4 regions of the Variovorax sp. TLI9-5A genome follow, and region 2 is predicted to be linked to each of the others. Evidence: predicted binding sites of a transcription regulator. Region 2 holds the regulator's gene; each other region holds the start of a gene.
What was found. The regulator sigma-54, encoded in region 2, starts transcription at its own class of promoters, with help from an activator protein. The targets are predictions, from matches to a motif close to TGGCANGNAANCTGCTTT.

Region 1 (3,754 bases), 6.3 Mb from region 2:
ACTTGCTGGCACCCCTGCTCGCCGCGGATGCGAAAAAAGTCCTTTACCAGCTCTACGCCCAGCGTTTAGCCTCGATGGCGTTGCGACCGCAAGACCCGAACTGGGATGGCGCGACCCGGTTCGAAACCAAATGACGACGGACACATACAAGGGGTCTTTCACAATGCAGGTTCGTGTGCTGGGTTGCTCGGGCGCCATCGCCAAAGACTGCCGCACCACCTCGTTCCTGGTCGACACGGATCTGCTCGTCGATGCGGGCACCGGTGTCGGAGACCTCACGCTCGACGAGATGGTCCGCATCGACGACGTCGTGCTCACGCACAGCCACCTCGACCACATCGCAGCGCTCCCCCTGATGCTCGACGCCATCGGCAGCCGTCGCACGCAGCCGCTGCGCGTGCATGCGCTGAGGGACACCATCGACGCGCTGCGCGTGCATGTGTTCAACAACGTCATCTGGCCCGACTTCGAGAGCATTCCCAGCCCCGAATCGCCCTTCGTGAGCTTTCACGACATCGCGGTGGGGCAGCAACTGCCGCTAGGCAGCCGCGAGCCCAAGGTGGTGGAGGTGCTGCCCGCAGTCCATACCGTGCCCGCATGTGGCTTCGCCGTGCGACGGGCAGAAGGCGGTGCTCACTGGGTTTTCAGCGGGGACACCGAGCGCAATGCCTTCTTCTGGGAGCGCGTGAACGCGCTGGATGTGGCGATGCTGGTCATCGAAACGGCGTTCAGCAGCCGTGAACATGCCCTGGCCGAGCGCAGCCTGCATCTGTCGCCGGCAGTCTTGGCCGACGAACTGACGCACATCCGGCCGGGCAAGCAATATCCGATCTACATCACCCACACCAAGCCGGCCGAAACCGACGAGATCATGAGTCAGATCGAAGCGCTGGTGGACGACCAGGTGGCGGGGCTGGCGCAGCGGGATATCCGCTGGCTGAAGGCGGATGGCGTCCTGACTTTCTGACGGCGGATGACGCCTTGGCATGACAAATTTGTCACCAAGTGTCGCATCTTGGGCAAGTTGTGTCACACCGTGTAACGCCAAAGTGGCTTCAGGTGACACGTCCGGTCTCTGGAAGGGGCTGAAGGCGGGTGGCACAGTTGCTGCGGAAGGTACCTCGCTCCGGGCAGGTTCCCGGGCGTAACAACCAACCTACCTGGAGTTCCTTAAATATGAACGTTCGTACCATCGCCCGCCGCGCTCAGGCCGGCTTTACCCTTATCGAACTGATGATCGTCGTGGCGATCATTGGTATTTTGGCTGCTGTGGCTCTGCCGGCGTACAACGACTACGTGACTCGTGCACAAGTTGCGGAACCTGTTGAATTGCTGGGCGGCTTGAAGGCGCCCCTGGCAGAGTTCGGCTCCAATCAGAATGCTTGGCCTACTTTGGTTCAAACCGATGGAACCAACACGCAAGTCGTCGCCGCAACCTCGATCGCAGCGAACCTGACGGGTAAATACTCGACTTTGGGTACCGCCATCACTGGAACTTATCCGGCCGGAACGCTGACTGCGACCATGCGCTCTAATTCGCGTGCAACTGGCACGGTCGTCTTCAATACCACTGACGGCGGTGCAAACTGGAGCTGCAACAGCGGAACCGTTGCAAATAAGTTCCTTCCTCAGGCTTGCCGTGAGGCAAGTGCTGGTACGACGGCTCCCGCACCTGCACCGTAATTGCATCGTAAGCTAAAAAAAGAGGCGCAAAGCCTCTTTTTTTTGGTCTTAGGAGATTCAATGCAAATCGCTGACAAAAATCAGAGTGGCGCTAGGGTGATGGATACAGCCCTGCTTGGCGGAATTTCGTTGCTTGTGTGGTTGATATTTCGATCAATTGAGCTAGAGGCCAAAGAAGTTTTAATTCTAGCCTCTGTAATGATGCTTTTGGCTAATTTCGTAAATCATCCTCATTTCATATATTCGTATCAGATGTTTTTCGAAATTTGGCCTGCAATAAAAAAGGAAAAACGGGCTGCGTATAAGGTCAGATGGTTGATGACGGCAATAGCCGTTCCATTGTTTTTGATTGTTCTGCTGAGCCTGTCGGTTTACTTCTCGCTGCATAGGGATTTCACGCTCTTGCAACTCAGCCTGGGTCTTTATGCCATTCTCGTTGGATGGCACTACGTAAAGCAAGCTTTTGGTATGGCACTTTTCGATGCGGCACAAAGGAAGGTCTATTGGTCTGCCAAATCGCGAAGCATACTTCTCTGGAACTCATACATAAGCTGGATAGCTGCGCTGATAATTGGGGCCGGTGCTCTCGGCAGAGGTGATTTTTGGGGCGTTAAATTTCCGATCTTCAAACCTCTGCTTAATGATTATTGGACAGCTACAGCAGCTATCGTTGCCGTAGCTTCTGCTGTGTGGACATTGATAGCGATATGGCGCCAGGTCGTAGTTTGGCGAAATGCAAAGACCCCCACTTCAAATATGCCGTTTGCAGGGATAATTGGATATATGGTCGGTATTTATCTTTGGACAGTACTCGCGTGGCTTGACCATAAGTTCATTCTAGTTATTCCATTTTTCCATTCTTTGCAATACTTGGCTATAGTTTCGAAATACAAAAAAGGCAAAAGCAAAGAAAAGTTTGGTACGACAAGCCCATTGGCCAAAAATGTTTGGAATTATATTGGAGTGGTGGTTATGGGGGCAATTGCATTTTGGATCATCCCGGGTGTACTGGACTATCTAAAAGAGGGGAAGATTAATTATTTATCTGGCGGGGTTTTTATTTGTACTGCTGCAATCTGGATTTTTATAAACATCCATCATTATTTTATCGACAGCGTGATCTGGAAAAAGGAGAACCCGCTAATGAAAAAGTATATTTTTTCTTAAAATGGATGCCAAATCAATTTCCTTGGCGATCGTTGAGTATTGGGCCCGTAGCCGGGTTTTCAGGTTCTCTTTTCGAGCGGTCGCGGCAATTTTTTTCTTGAGATTTGCGGCCGAGGCGTTGATGGTCTTTCTTGAAAAAGGATCGTTTAACTATTTGTTGTTGGTGGTTTCCGAATTAATAAGCGTTGGCCTGCTTGTTTTTGCCAGAGATTCTCTTGACGTCAAAATGAATTTTCTTGCCGTTTTGTCCACGGTGTGCGGTACTTTTTATTACCTGCTGATGGACTTTTTTGAATACGCGTCTATCGGGTTGGTTTCTTCTGGAGTTGGAGCTTCGTTGCAGACTGCTGGAATAATTCTGCAAATTTATTCAAAATTAAGTCTCGGCCGGAGCTTTGGTCTTCTTCCTGCGAATCGTGGAGTGGTAGTTAGGGGAGCGTATCGTTTTGTCCGGCATCCGATTTATGCTAGTTACATATTAGGGCACGTTGGATTTATCCTTGGCGCATTTAATTTTTGGAATTTGGGAGTTTTGCTCCTTGCGTATATTTTTCAATTTATTCGCATTAAGGAGGAGGAGTCGGTTTTGAGGAAGGATGCAAACTATCTTGCTTACGAAAGTCGAGTGAAATGGAGGTTTCTTCCGTTCGTATTCTGATCCGGTCGATCCGGTTTCAGCTTGCCGCCGCTCTTTTGATTGCTGTCAAATGTTGGTTCGACGGAGAGCGAAGATTTGTATTCGATATTGTCCGGAGTTAAAGCCGTCTCTTCCTCAAAACATAGACTTCCTATAGAAAGTGTGGCTCGAAAATCCGAGGAGACATACTGGAGATGACGATGCCGCCTCTTGCCGAGGGGATGCTCAAGTAAGTTCGTATCCTATAATGAGCAACTCGCGGTCGGC
Region 2 (3,754 bases):
CGTGCGCGGCGCATCTGCTCGACCACGTTGTAGCGCACGCTGTCGACGTCCAGCAGCGGCACGCCGCCGTAGGAGGCGGTCTTGCCGATCACACGCTCGGGCGAATCGGCGTAGGCCTCGGCGGTGGTCCAGATCAGGCCGAGCTTGCCGGCGTCAAGGTCTTCCGCCATCGGGCTGTAGCCGAGCAGGTCGTTGGGCGCGGGCTTCGGCGGCGGGGGCGTTGTGTCGGGGCCGGTGGCCAGCTCGAAGCGCCTGCGCAGCTCCTCGCGCGGCAGGTCGCTGGCCACCACGGACTGGATCGGCCGCACGTAGATGCTGTTCCAGTACTGGTCGAACAGGCTGCCCAGCCGGGGAACCAGCGCGCCGGTGACGAAGGTGTCGAGGTCGATGAAGTTCTCGCCCGAGGTGCGCCTGAAGTACTGGTTGCCGATGTTGCGCCCACCCGCCACCGCCATCGCGCCGTCGGCGATGAACAGCTTGTTGTGCATGCGGCGGTTGACGCGGCTGAAGTCGAGGAGCGAGGCGGTGAAGCGCTTCAGCAGGCTGCCGCGCCCGGCCGGGAAGGGGTTGAACAGGCGCAGCTCCACGTTGGGCGTGGCGGCCAGGCCCAGCAGCAGCTCGTCCTCGCCGGAGGTGTAGAGATCGTCCATCAGCAGCCGCACGCGCACGCCGCGCTGGGCAGCGTCGCGCAGGGTGCGCAGCAGGTAGCGGCCGGTCTCGTCGTTCTCGATCTGGTAGTACTGCACGTCGAGCGTGCGCTGCGCGCGGCGCGCGAGCTGGATGCGGGTGTCGAACGCGAAATCGCCGCCGGGCATCAGGCGAAAGCCGCTGAGGTCGGGGTCGGGCTGCGAGGCCAGGGCGATCTTGCCGAGGGCGGTGTCGGCCGAGACGGCGATGGTCCTGGTGGGTGGGCGCGGGGCCTCGTCGGGCAGGCTGGCGCAGCCGGCGAACAGCAGCACCGCCGCCATGGCGAAGACCCAATGCCCACAACGCGACATCAGGCCATGGCTCATCGGCTTCTTTCTAGAGTGCCTTGCGCAGGTTGGCGGGGGCGATGCGCAGCGCCTCGCGGTACTTGGCGACGGTGCGGCGCGCGCACTCGATGCCCTGCTCCTTCAGCATCTCGGAGATCTGGCTGTCCGACAGCGGCTTCTTCACGCTCTCCGAGCCGACGAACTGCTTGATCAGCGCGCGCACTGCGGTGCTCGACGCGTTGCCGCCGGTCTCGGTGCCCAGTGCCGAGCCGAAGAAGTACTTGAGCTCGACCGTGCCGAAGGGCGTGGCCATGTACTTGGCGGTGGTCACGCGCGAGATGGTGGATTCGTGCAGGCCCAGCTCGTCGGCGATCTCGCGCAGCACCAGCGGGCGCATGGCGAGCTCGCCGTGCACGAAGTAGCTCTTCTGCCGCTCGACGATCGCGTTGCTCACGCGCAGGATGGTGTCGAAGCGCTGCTGGATGTTCTTGATGAACCAGCGCGCCTCCTGCAGCCGCTGCGACAGCGCCTGGCTGCCCTCGCCCTTGTGCGACTTGAGCGCGCCGGCGTAGATGTCGTGCACGCGCAGGCGCGGCATGACCTCGGGGTTGAGCATGACGCGGAACTTCACGTTGGTGCCGCGCCCGGTCTTGGTGACGATGACGTCGGGAATGATGATGTTGCGTTCCACGTCGACGAAGCTGCGGCCCGGCTTGGGCTCCAGCCGCGCGATGACCTGCAGCGCCGAGCGCACCAGCTCCTCGCTGCTGCGGGTGAGCGTGGCCAGGCGCTTGAAGTCGCGGCGCGCGAGCAGCTCCATGGGCTGCTTGCAGATGGCGATGGCGGTCTTGCGGACCAGCGCTTCTTCCTCGGTCTCGTCGTCGCTGGCCATGGCGCGCAGCTGGATGCTCAGGCACTCGCCGAGGTCGCGCGCGCCGACGCCGGCGGGCTCCAGGCTCTGCAGCAGGCCGAGCGCCACCTGGAAGTGGTGCACGAGGTCGTCGAACTCGTCGTTGTCGTCGCCGGCCAGGCCCGAGGCCAGCGCGGGCAGCGAGTCTTCGAGGTAGCCGTCGTCGTTGAGCGATTCGATGAGAAAGCGCAGCGCGGCGCTGTCGCTCTCGTTGAGCCGCAGGCTCAGCGCCTGGCGGTGCAGGAAGGACTGCAGCGACTCCTGGCTGCGCGCGAGCTCGGTGGCGTCCGCGCGCTCGTCGTCGCCGGCGTTGTTCTGGCGCGCGGGCGCGTCGCTGCCCCACTCGCTGTCGTCGGGCGCCATTTCGACGGTGCCGTCGCCTTCCCAGTCGGGCTCGCGCTCGGAGATCTCGGCGGCGGGGCCGTCGGAGTCGGCCGTGGTGGTGGTGCCGGTTTCGGTGGCAGCAGTGGACGTGCCGGCAGCGGGCGAAGCGAAGTCGCTCTCGCCGTCACCACTATCGCCGCCGTCGTCGCGCGGCACCGGGGCATCGGCCGTGTCGAGCCCGAATTCCTCGCGCGCCGCTTCTTCAGCCGTGCGCTCGAGGAACGGGTTCTCGTCGAGCATCTGCTCCACCTCCTGGCTCAGTTCGAGCGTGGAGAGTTGAAGCAGCCTGATCGACTGCTGCAGCTGTGGCGTCAACGCCAGATGCTGCGAGACGCGAAGGGATAGCCCTTGCTTCATGGGAACCGCTCCCGCCCTTACATGCGGAAGTGCTCGCCCAGGTACACCCTGCGTACCTCGGCGTTGTCGACGATCTCCGAGGGTGTGCCTTGTGCCAGCACGTGCCCGTCGCTGATGATGAAAGCGTGATCGCAGATGCCCAGCGTTTCACGCACGTTGTGGTCGGTGATGAGCACGCCGATGCCGCGCTCCTTCAGGAAGCTGATGATGCGCTGGATCTCGATCACGGCGATCGGGTCGATGCCGGCGAAGGGCTCGTCCAGCAGGATGAAGCGCGGCTGCGTGGCCAGCGCGCGCGCGATCTCGACGCGGCGGCGCTCGCCGCCCGACAGCGCCAGCGCGGGCGAATCGCGCAGGTGGTCGACGCGCAGGTCGGCCAGCAGGTCGGTCAGGCGCTCCTCGATGTGCTCCTTCGACAGCGGCACCAGCTTGCCGTTCGCGTCGGGCTCGCTCTGCAGCTCGAGCACGGCGCGCACGTTTTCCTCGACCGTGAGCTTGCGGAAGATGGAGGCTTCCTGCGGCAGGTAGCTCAGGCCCATGCGGGCGCGGCGGTGGATCGGCATGTGGGCGATGGGCTCGCCGTCGATGGTGATGTCTCCGGCATCGGCGCGCACCAGCCCCACGATCATGTAGAACGAGGTGGTCTTGCCGGCGCCGTTCGGGCCGAGCAGCCCGACGACTTCGCCCTTCTGCACGTCGAGCGAGACGTCCTTCACGACCGTGCGGCTGCCATAGCTCTTCTTCAGGCCGCGCGCGACCAGGCGGCTGCCCGGCGCGCCGTTGGCGTCCTGAGTTCCTGCGGATTCGATCACTTGCGCGTGTCTCCCTGGTCACTGAGCGTTGTGCTCTGGCGCAGGCCCTTGCCGGGCGCCGGGGTGGGAGCCGGCGGGGGCGCCTTCGCGCCGCCGGCCGGGGCCGAGGCGCCGGCAGCCGGGGCGGTGGCGGCCTTGGGGGTGAGGATGGTCCTGACGCGTCCGCCCGGCGACGAGGCGTTGACGGCGGTGTTCGGCGGCACGGTGGAGCCGTTGACGGTGTAGGTGTCGTTGCTCTGGTCGTAGACGATCAGCGCGCCCTGGCTCTCGTCGTTCGGCGTGGCGCCCAGGAGGCGGCGCATGACGGCGTTGCGGAT
Region 3 (3,754 bases), 3.9 Mb from region 2:
CTCGGCAGCGCGCCGCGCGGCGCGTTCGGGTCGCGCTCGATCATGTAGGGGTAGTCGCCCTTGCTGGCCCACGGTTGGGAGTCGAGCGGCAGGCGGTAGCCCATGGGCGAATCGCCCGGGATGAGATACAGCCGGTCGTCGCGCAGGAACCAGGGGCCGGTCTTCCAGGCCGGGCCGGCCAGTGCGGGCGCGTCGCCGTTCGCGTTGCCGGGCTCGATGGGCAGCATGTAGCCGATCACCGCGTCGAGCTTCTGGGTGAACACGCGGCGCAGGCGCACGCGCTCCAGTTCGTCGTCGAGCTTCGAGTCGAAGGGGTCGACGTTGACGGGCAGGCGGCGTTCGCGCCAGAGGTAGTAGTAGATGTCCTCGTAGCCCGGCTGGATGTAGCGCTCGGTGATACCCAGCTTGTGCGCGAGCAGGTTGGTGAAGCGGCGCGCGTCCTCGCTGGTGTAGTGCGTCGGAAAGCGCTCGTCGGCGAAGAGGTCGGGGTCGTGCCACAGCGGCTGGCCGTCGGCGCGCCAGAAGATCGACAGCGCCCAGCGCGGCAGCTGCTCGCCCGGATACCACTTGCCCTGGCCGAAGTGCAGGAAGCCGCCCTGGCCGTACTCGGCGCGCAGCCTGTGCACGAGCTCGGTGGCGTAGCCGCGCTTGGTGGGGCCGAGCGCGTCGGTGTTCCACTCGGGCGCGTCGCGGTCGGTGGTGGCCACGTAGGTGGGCTCGCCACCCATGGTCAGGCGCACGTCGCCGGCCTTCAGGCGCGCGTCGACGGCGTCGCCCAGGGCCAGCACGTCGGCCCATTGGTCTTCGGTGTAGGGCTTGGTGACGCGCGGCGATTCGTAGATGCGCGTGACCTTCATGTCGTGGCCGAATTCGACCTCGGATTCATCGACGCCGCCCTCGATGGGCGCGGCGCTCGAAGGCGTGGGCGTGCAGGCCAGCGGAATGTGGCCTTCGCCGGCCAGCAGGCCCGAGGTGGCGTCGAGGCCGATCCAGCCCGCGCCGGGCAGGAACACTTCGCACCAGGCATGCAGGTCGGTGAAGTCGACCGTGGTGCCGCTCGGGCCGTCGAGCGCCTTCACGTCGGGCGTGAGCTGGATCAGGTAGCCCGAGACGAAGCGTGCCGCCAGGCCGCAGTGGCGCAGCAGCTGCACCAGCAGCCAGCCCGAGTCGCGGCAGGAGCCGCTGCCGTTGGTGAGCGTTTCTTCCGGCGTCTGCACGCCGGGCTCCATGCGGATCAGGTAGTTGACGTCCTTCTGGACCTGCTGGTTGATGCCGACCAGGAAGTCGATGGTGCGCTGCTCCTTGCGGTCGATCTTGTCGAGGTAGGCCTGCAGCAGCGGCGTGGGCGTTTCGGTGACGAGGTAGGGAGCCAGTTCTTCGGCCTGCGACGCCGTGTACTTGAACGGGAAGTTCTCGGCCTGCGGTTCGAGGAAGAAGTCGAAGGGGTTGTAGACCGCCATCTCGACCACGAGGTCGACCGTGACCTTGAACTCGCGCGTCTTCTCGGGAAACACGAGCCGCGCCTGGTAGTTGGCGAACGGGTCTTGCATCCAGTTGACGAAGTGCTCGGCCGGCTCGACCCGCAGCGAGTACGAGATGACGTTGCTGCGGCAATGCGGCGCGGGCCGCAAGCGCACGACCTGGGGGCCCAGCTGCACCAGCCGGTCGTACTTGTAATGGGTGACGTGGTGGAGAGCGGCGTGAATGGACATGCGTTTTTGTGTGCAGTGCTGGCAGATTGCATCGGGAGATGATGTCTCTGGTGAGACGCATACTAGCCGAGATACCAAAGCAATTAACGCGCCACTGAGCGTGATTTGGGGAGGGTTTGCATCATGGATTCGGGAGTTGTCCGATGACGCGGTTTCGTGCGTCGGGCCGGGCTGCGGGGGGCTTCGGCGCATTTGCGGCACTGGGCGGTTCGTTGCTGGGAGCGGCCTTGCAGCTGCAGCAACCGGTGCTGTGGCCGGCATGGGGTTATGCCGGTTTGCTATGTGTCGGCGTGGCCGGAATGTGGTGGCGGCGACTGCCGGGCAGAAGGCTCTTGTTGATCGCCGTGGCGTGCGGAGCGATGGCCGGCTCGGGGCTCGCAGGATTGCGCGCCGTCGCCTATGCGAAAGGCGCGCTCGACCCGGCGCTCGAAGGGCGCGACCTGCGCGTCGCAGGCGTCGTATCGGAGATGTCCCAGCGCAACGAGGCTGGTACGCGATTCGTCTTGGATGTCGAAGCCGCGCAGTGGGTCGACCCCTCCATGACAGGCCTGCCAGCCGTGCCCGAGCGCATCGCGCTCGGCTGGTATGCGGAAGGCTCCAGCCTCTGGAGCCGTACCTCGCCAGCCAGCACCGCCGTCGCTTCCCCGCATGCCGGCGAACGCTGGAGCCTGACGGTGCGCCTGAAAGCCCCGCACGGCAACCGCAACCCCCACGGTTTCGACAGCGAACTCTGGATGTGGGAGCAGGGCCTGCACGCCAGCGGCCATGTGCGAGCCGGCGCGCGCGACGCGGCGCCGGTGCTGGTCGGCTCCACCTGGCGGCACCCCATCGAACGCGCCCGTGAAGCGGTGCGCGACGCCATCTTCGAGCGCGTGCCAGACCGCGCGCAGGCCGGCGTGATCGCGGCTCTCGTCACCGGCGACCAGAACGCCATAGACCGCGCCGGCTGGGATGTGTTCCGTGCCACGGGCGTGGCGCACCTGATGTCGATCTCGGGCCTGCACGTCACGATGTTCGCGTGGCTCGCCGCGCACGCCGTTGGCCTGCTCTGGCGGCGCAGCACGTGGCTGATGCTGCGCCTGCCCGCGCAGCAGGCCGCGTTGATCGGCGGCGTGCTGCTGGCCACGCTCTACGCGCTCTTCAGCGGCTGGGGCGTGCCTTCGCAGCGCACGGTCTGGATGCTGGCGACGGTCGCGCTGCTGCGCCTGACCGGGCGGCGCTGGCCCTGGCCGAACGTGTGGCTGCTGACTGCCGCGGTGGTGGTCGCGCTCGACCCGTGGGCATTGATGCAGGCGGGCTTCTGGCTGAGCTTCGTGGCGGTGGGCGTGCTCTTCGCGACGGACGCTGGAGTGCAGGGCGAGCAGCAGGCCGGCGCGGCCGCCCGACTGCTGCGCTTCTTTCGCGAGCAATGGACCATCACGCTGGCGATCACGCCGCTGAGCCTGCTGCTGTTCCAGCAGGTGTCGCTGATCGGACTGCTGGCCAACGCGGTGGCGATTCCGTGGGTCACGCTCGTGATCACGCCGCTGGCGATGCTCGGCGTGACGGTGCCACTGTCGTGGGACCTTGCGGCCACGGCCGTGCAGGCGCTGGCGCTGCTGCTGCAATGGCTGGCCGAGTTGCCGCACGCCACGCTGTCGATGGCCGCGCCGCCCTTGTGGCTGGCCGCCTGCGGCGTCGGTGGCGGTGCGCTGCTGGCCATGCGGCTGCCATGGTCGCTGCGCGGCCTCGGCATTCCGCTGCTCCTGCCCGTGCTGCTGTGGCAGGCGCCCCGGCCGGCCGCTGGCGAGTTCGAGCTGCTCGCCGCCGACATCGGCCAGGGCAACGCGGTGCTCGTGCGCACCGCCACGCACAGCCTGCTCTACGACGCCGGCCCGCGCTACAGCCTCGAAAGCGACGCGGGCCACCGTGTGCTCGTGCCGCTGCTGCGGGCGTACGGCGAGCGACTCGATACGCTGGTGGTGAGCCATCGCGACGCCGACCACATCGGCGGCGCGCCCGCCGTGCTCGCGATGCAGCCCGAGGCGGCGCTACTGAGCTCC
Region 4 (3,754 bases), 2.0 Mb from region 2:
ACACCGGCCCGCGCCGCTCAACCTTCATCGGTAACTCATCGCACCTGCTGGTAGTCCACCGGCACCCAAACGTAGCCCTTGCCCTCGGCCCGCACATGGCCGAGCCCCGGGAACGGCAGGTGCGCGCTGCCCACGAGGTAGCGGCCCTTGGCCGCGTCGGCGTACGCCTTCTTGCGCTCCACGGCGGCGGGCTTCGAGTCGACGTCGAAGGAAATGGTGATCTGCGGCTGCGCGAACTGCACGGCGGCCACGTGCATCAGGTCGCCCCACAGCACCAGCTTCTGGCCCCTGGATTCGACGACGTAGATGTTGTGGCCCGGTGTGTGGCCGTGGGCGGGCACGGCCCTGATGCCGGGCAGCAGCTCGGTGCCGCCCTTCATGCCCTTGAACTTGCCGGCTTCCACGTACGGATTCAGCGAGGCCATCGCGCCCTGAAAGAAACCCTTCATCTCGGCGGAGGCCTTCTCCAGGTTGGCCTTGTTCAGCCAGAAGTCGGCGTCTTCCTGCCCGGCGTGGATGGTGGCGTTGGGAAACACCAGCTTGCCGTCCTGCACGAGGCCACCGACGTGGTCGCCGTGCATGTGGGTGATGAGCACGTCGTCGACCTGCTCGGGCTGGTAGCCGGCGGCCTTGAGGTTGGCCTGCAGGTTGCCGAGCGTGGGGCCGAAGAGGCCGCCGGCGCCGGTGTCGACCAGCACCAGCTTGCTGCCTGTGTTGATGAGGTAGCCGTTCACCGAGGTGGGCACGGCGTCCTTCTCGAAGCCGCGGTCGAGCAGCTTGCCGACCTGCGCCTGGGTGGTGTTGGTGAGCAGCTTCTTGGGCTCGAGGTCGAGGGTGCCGTCGAACAGCGCCGTCACCTCGAAGTCGCCGAGCATCATGCGGTAGAAGCCCGGCGCCTGGGTCTTGACCTGTGGCGCGCCGGCTTGCGCCACGCAAGAGAACGAAAGCATGAGCAGGCTGCCGGCCAGTGCGGCGATGCCTTTGCGCAGCCAGCGAGCGGGTGTCGTTGTCATGGGTCTACTCCTCGGCGGTTGTAAGGGGCGCCGAGAATAGCCCAAGCCGCTGCGCCCTGCTGCAGGGCCCGCGATTACCAGTTGACCTCGCGCTCCGGCGTCGCCGAGATGTGGTGGATCGACAGGTCGGCGCCGTCGTATTCCTCTTCCTGCGACAACCGCAGCCCCGCCACCGCCTTGAGCGCGCCGTACACCGCCGCGCCCGCCAGCGCAGCCCAGGCCACGCCCATCACGGTGCCGATAAGCTGCGCCCACACATTCACGCCGCCGATGCCGCCCAGCGCCTGGGTTCCGAAGATGCCGGCCGCGATGCCGCCCCAGGTGCCGCACAGGCCGTGCAGCGGCCACACGCCGAGCACGTCGTCGATCTTCCACTTGTTCTGCGTGAGCGTGAACAGCTTGACGAAGATGCCGCCAGCCACGCCGCCCACCACCAGCGCGCCCAGCGGGTGCATCAGGTCGGAGCCGGCGCACACCGCCACCAGGCCGGCGAGCGGGCCGTTGTAGACGAAGCCCGGGTCGTTCTTGCCCATGGCCAGCGCCACGAGCGTGCCGCCGACCATCGCCATCAGCGAGTTCACGGCCACCAGGCCGGAGATCTTGTCGATGCTCTGCGCGCTCATCACGTTGAAGCCGAACCAGCCCACGCACAGCACCCACGCGCCCAGCGCCAGGAACGGAATGTTCGACGGCGGATGCGCGCTCAGCGAGCCGTCGCCCCGGTAGCGGTTGCGCCGCGCGCCCAGCAGCAGCACCGCGGGCAGCGCCAGCCAGCCGCCCACCGCATGCACCACCACCGAGCCCGCGAAGTCATGGAACTCGTGGCCGGTGAGCGAGGCGATCCAGCCCTGGATGCCGAAGTGCTTGTTCCAGGCGATGCCCTCGAAGAGCGGGTAGACGAAGCCGACGATCACCGCCGTGGCGATCAGTTGCGGCCAGAACTTGGCGCGCTCGGCGATGCCGCCCGAAATGATGGCCGGAATGGCCGCGGCAAAAGTCAGCAGGAAGAAGAACTTCACCAGCTCGTAGCCGCTCCTGGCCGACAGCTCGGTGGCGCTCACGAAGAAATGGGTGCCATAGGCCACGCCGTAGCCCACCAGGAAATACACGATGGTCGAGACCGAGAAGTCGACCAGGATCTTCACCAGCGCATTGACCTGGTTCTTCTTGCGCACGGTGCCCAGTTCGAGAAAGGCAAAACCGGCGTGCATGGCCAGGACCATGATGGCGCCGAGAAGGATGAACAGCGCGTCTGCGCCCTGTTTAAGTGCGTCCATTGGAGCTTCTTGCGGATTTTTGGTTTGAATTGGTGCGTCGCACCGGAATCAACCAGTACGGCCGGCCAATGAAGCAAAAATGGTGCCTATAAGCTCTTCGATGGTGCGAAATGAACCAATAGCGGGCTAATCAAGGCTCGCCACGCACCGCTTCAGCCCGGGCCGGCGCCTGCCCGAAGCGCGTCCCGATAGCGCCGGCTGCAGGGCACGGTGGTGCCGTCATGCATGTGCAGCCGGGCGTCGCCGCCGTCCAGCGGCTCGATCTCGCGGATGCGGCCCAGGTTCACCGCATGGCTGCGGTGCACGCGCACGAAGAGCGCGGGGTCGAGCTGGGCCAGGAAGTCGGTCAGCGTGGAGCGCAGCAGGTAGTCGTGGCCGTTGACGTGCAGGCCGACGTAGTTGCCCTCGGCCTGGAGCCAGTCGATGTCGGTGGCGGCGATGAGGAATTCGCGGCGCAGCTTGCGGACGAGGAAGCGCTCGGGGCGCGGGGGCGGCGATGGGGGAGGCGCTTCTGCGGCCGGGGGTTCAAATCCCCCGGACTCCGCCAAGTCCGGGACCGGGACCGGGACGGGAGCCGGCTCAGCCACCACGCCCTCCTCCGGCGCATCCAGCACCCGCGCTTCGCCCTGCAGGCGCAGCAGGAACAAACGGTAGGCCCAGATGCCGAACACGATGCTGGCGTACACCCGCACGTCCTTCAGGTACTCGTAGCCCCACTGGGCAGCCCAGCCCCAGAAGTCGTAGCGCTCGCCGGCTGCGGCGTAGACCAGCGCCCGCAGCCCGAACATGCCCACCACGTGGACCACGCTGAACACCACGCTCGCGACCAAGTGCCAGGCCAGGAAGCGCAGCAGGTGGGTGCGCGCCAGCGGCGACAGCCGGCGCTCCACCGCGGCCAGCGCCGGCACAAGCAGCAACAGCATCAGGTGGCTCGACACCTCCCAGGTCGCGACCTCCCAGTTGGGCCGGGGCACGGCACGCGTGCGCACGTCCATGATCGCCACCATGGTGCTGAACGCGGCCTGCAGCGTCATCAGCACGATCCAGAAAGCCACCTCCAGCGGGCGGCGGATCGGCGCGTAGCGTTCGTACAGGTTCTTGCGGGGGTCTCCCATGGCCGGGATTCTCGCGAAAACGGACCCCGGGACGGCTGTTTCGGGGCCGGATTTCATCCCCGCGGGCCACCGCTCGTCACAAAGCGGGAGCGATCCGTCCCCCGGCCGCGCCGCGCGGGGGCGGCCGGGCCGAGCATGGCGGCCTTCCCCGCTTCGAGGAGCCGCCCATGACCGCCGATCCTGACCCTTCCGACCACCGCCGCCACGACATCGACGCCCTGCGCGCGCTGGCCTTCCTATTCGTCATCCTCTATCACGTGGGCATGTACTACGTGGCCGACTGGCCCTGGCACCTCAAGAGTCCGCACGCGGCCGAGTGGCTGCAATGGCCGATGCGCATCCTGAACCT

Region 1: a site for sigma-54 is predicted at 1,097-1,114, ahead of AC1VNX_RS01950 (pilin). Genes of this name have one in related genera too.
Region 3: a site for sigma-54 is predicted at 1,789-1,806, ahead of AC1VNX_RS13190 (transglutaminase family protein). Genes of this name have one in related genera too.
Region 4: a site for sigma-54 is predicted at 2,361-2,378, ahead of AC1VNX_RS22210 (ammonium transporter). Genes of this name have one in related genera too.

What each region holds. Positions count from the first base shown of each region.
Region 1 is NZ_CP200310.1:395,649-399,402, forward strand. It holds gene AC1VNX_RS01940 (CHASE2 domain-containing protein) at 1-134, shown strand, start outside; gene AC1VNX_RS01945 (3',5'-cyclic-nucleotide phosphodiesterase) at 164-967, shown strand; gene AC1VNX_RS01950 (pilin) at 1,177-1,683, shown strand; gene AC1VNX_RS01955 (hypothetical protein) at 1,744-2,850, shown strand; gene AC1VNX_RS01960 (methyltransferase family protein) at 2,852-3,508, shown strand.
Region 2 is NZ_CP200310.1:6,703,291-6,707,044, forward strand. It holds gene AC1VNX_RS31880 (phospholipase D family protein) at 1-1,013, opposite strand, end outside; gene rpoN (RNA polymerase factor sigma-54) at 1,024-2,625, opposite strand; gene lptB (LPS export ABC transporter ATP-binding protein) at 2,643-3,437, opposite strand; gene lptA (lipopolysaccharide transport periplasmic protein LptA) at 3,434-3,754, opposite strand, start outside.
Region 3 is NZ_CP200310.1:2,757,839-2,761,592, forward strand. It holds gene AC1VNX_RS13190 (transglutaminase family protein) at 1-1,712, opposite strand, end outside; gene AC1VNX_RS13195 (DNA internalization-related competence protein ComEC/Rec2) at 1,856-3,754, shown strand, end outside.
Region 4 is NZ_CP200310.1:4,687,748-4,691,501, forward strand. It holds gene AC1VNX_RS22205 (MBL fold metallo-hydrolase) at 36-1,013, opposite strand; gene AC1VNX_RS22210 (ammonium transporter) at 1,088-2,290, opposite strand; gene AC1VNX_RS22215 (LytTR family DNA-binding domain-containing protein) at 2,443-3,405, opposite strand; gene AC1VNX_RS22220 (acyltransferase family protein) at 3,573-3,754, shown strand, end outside.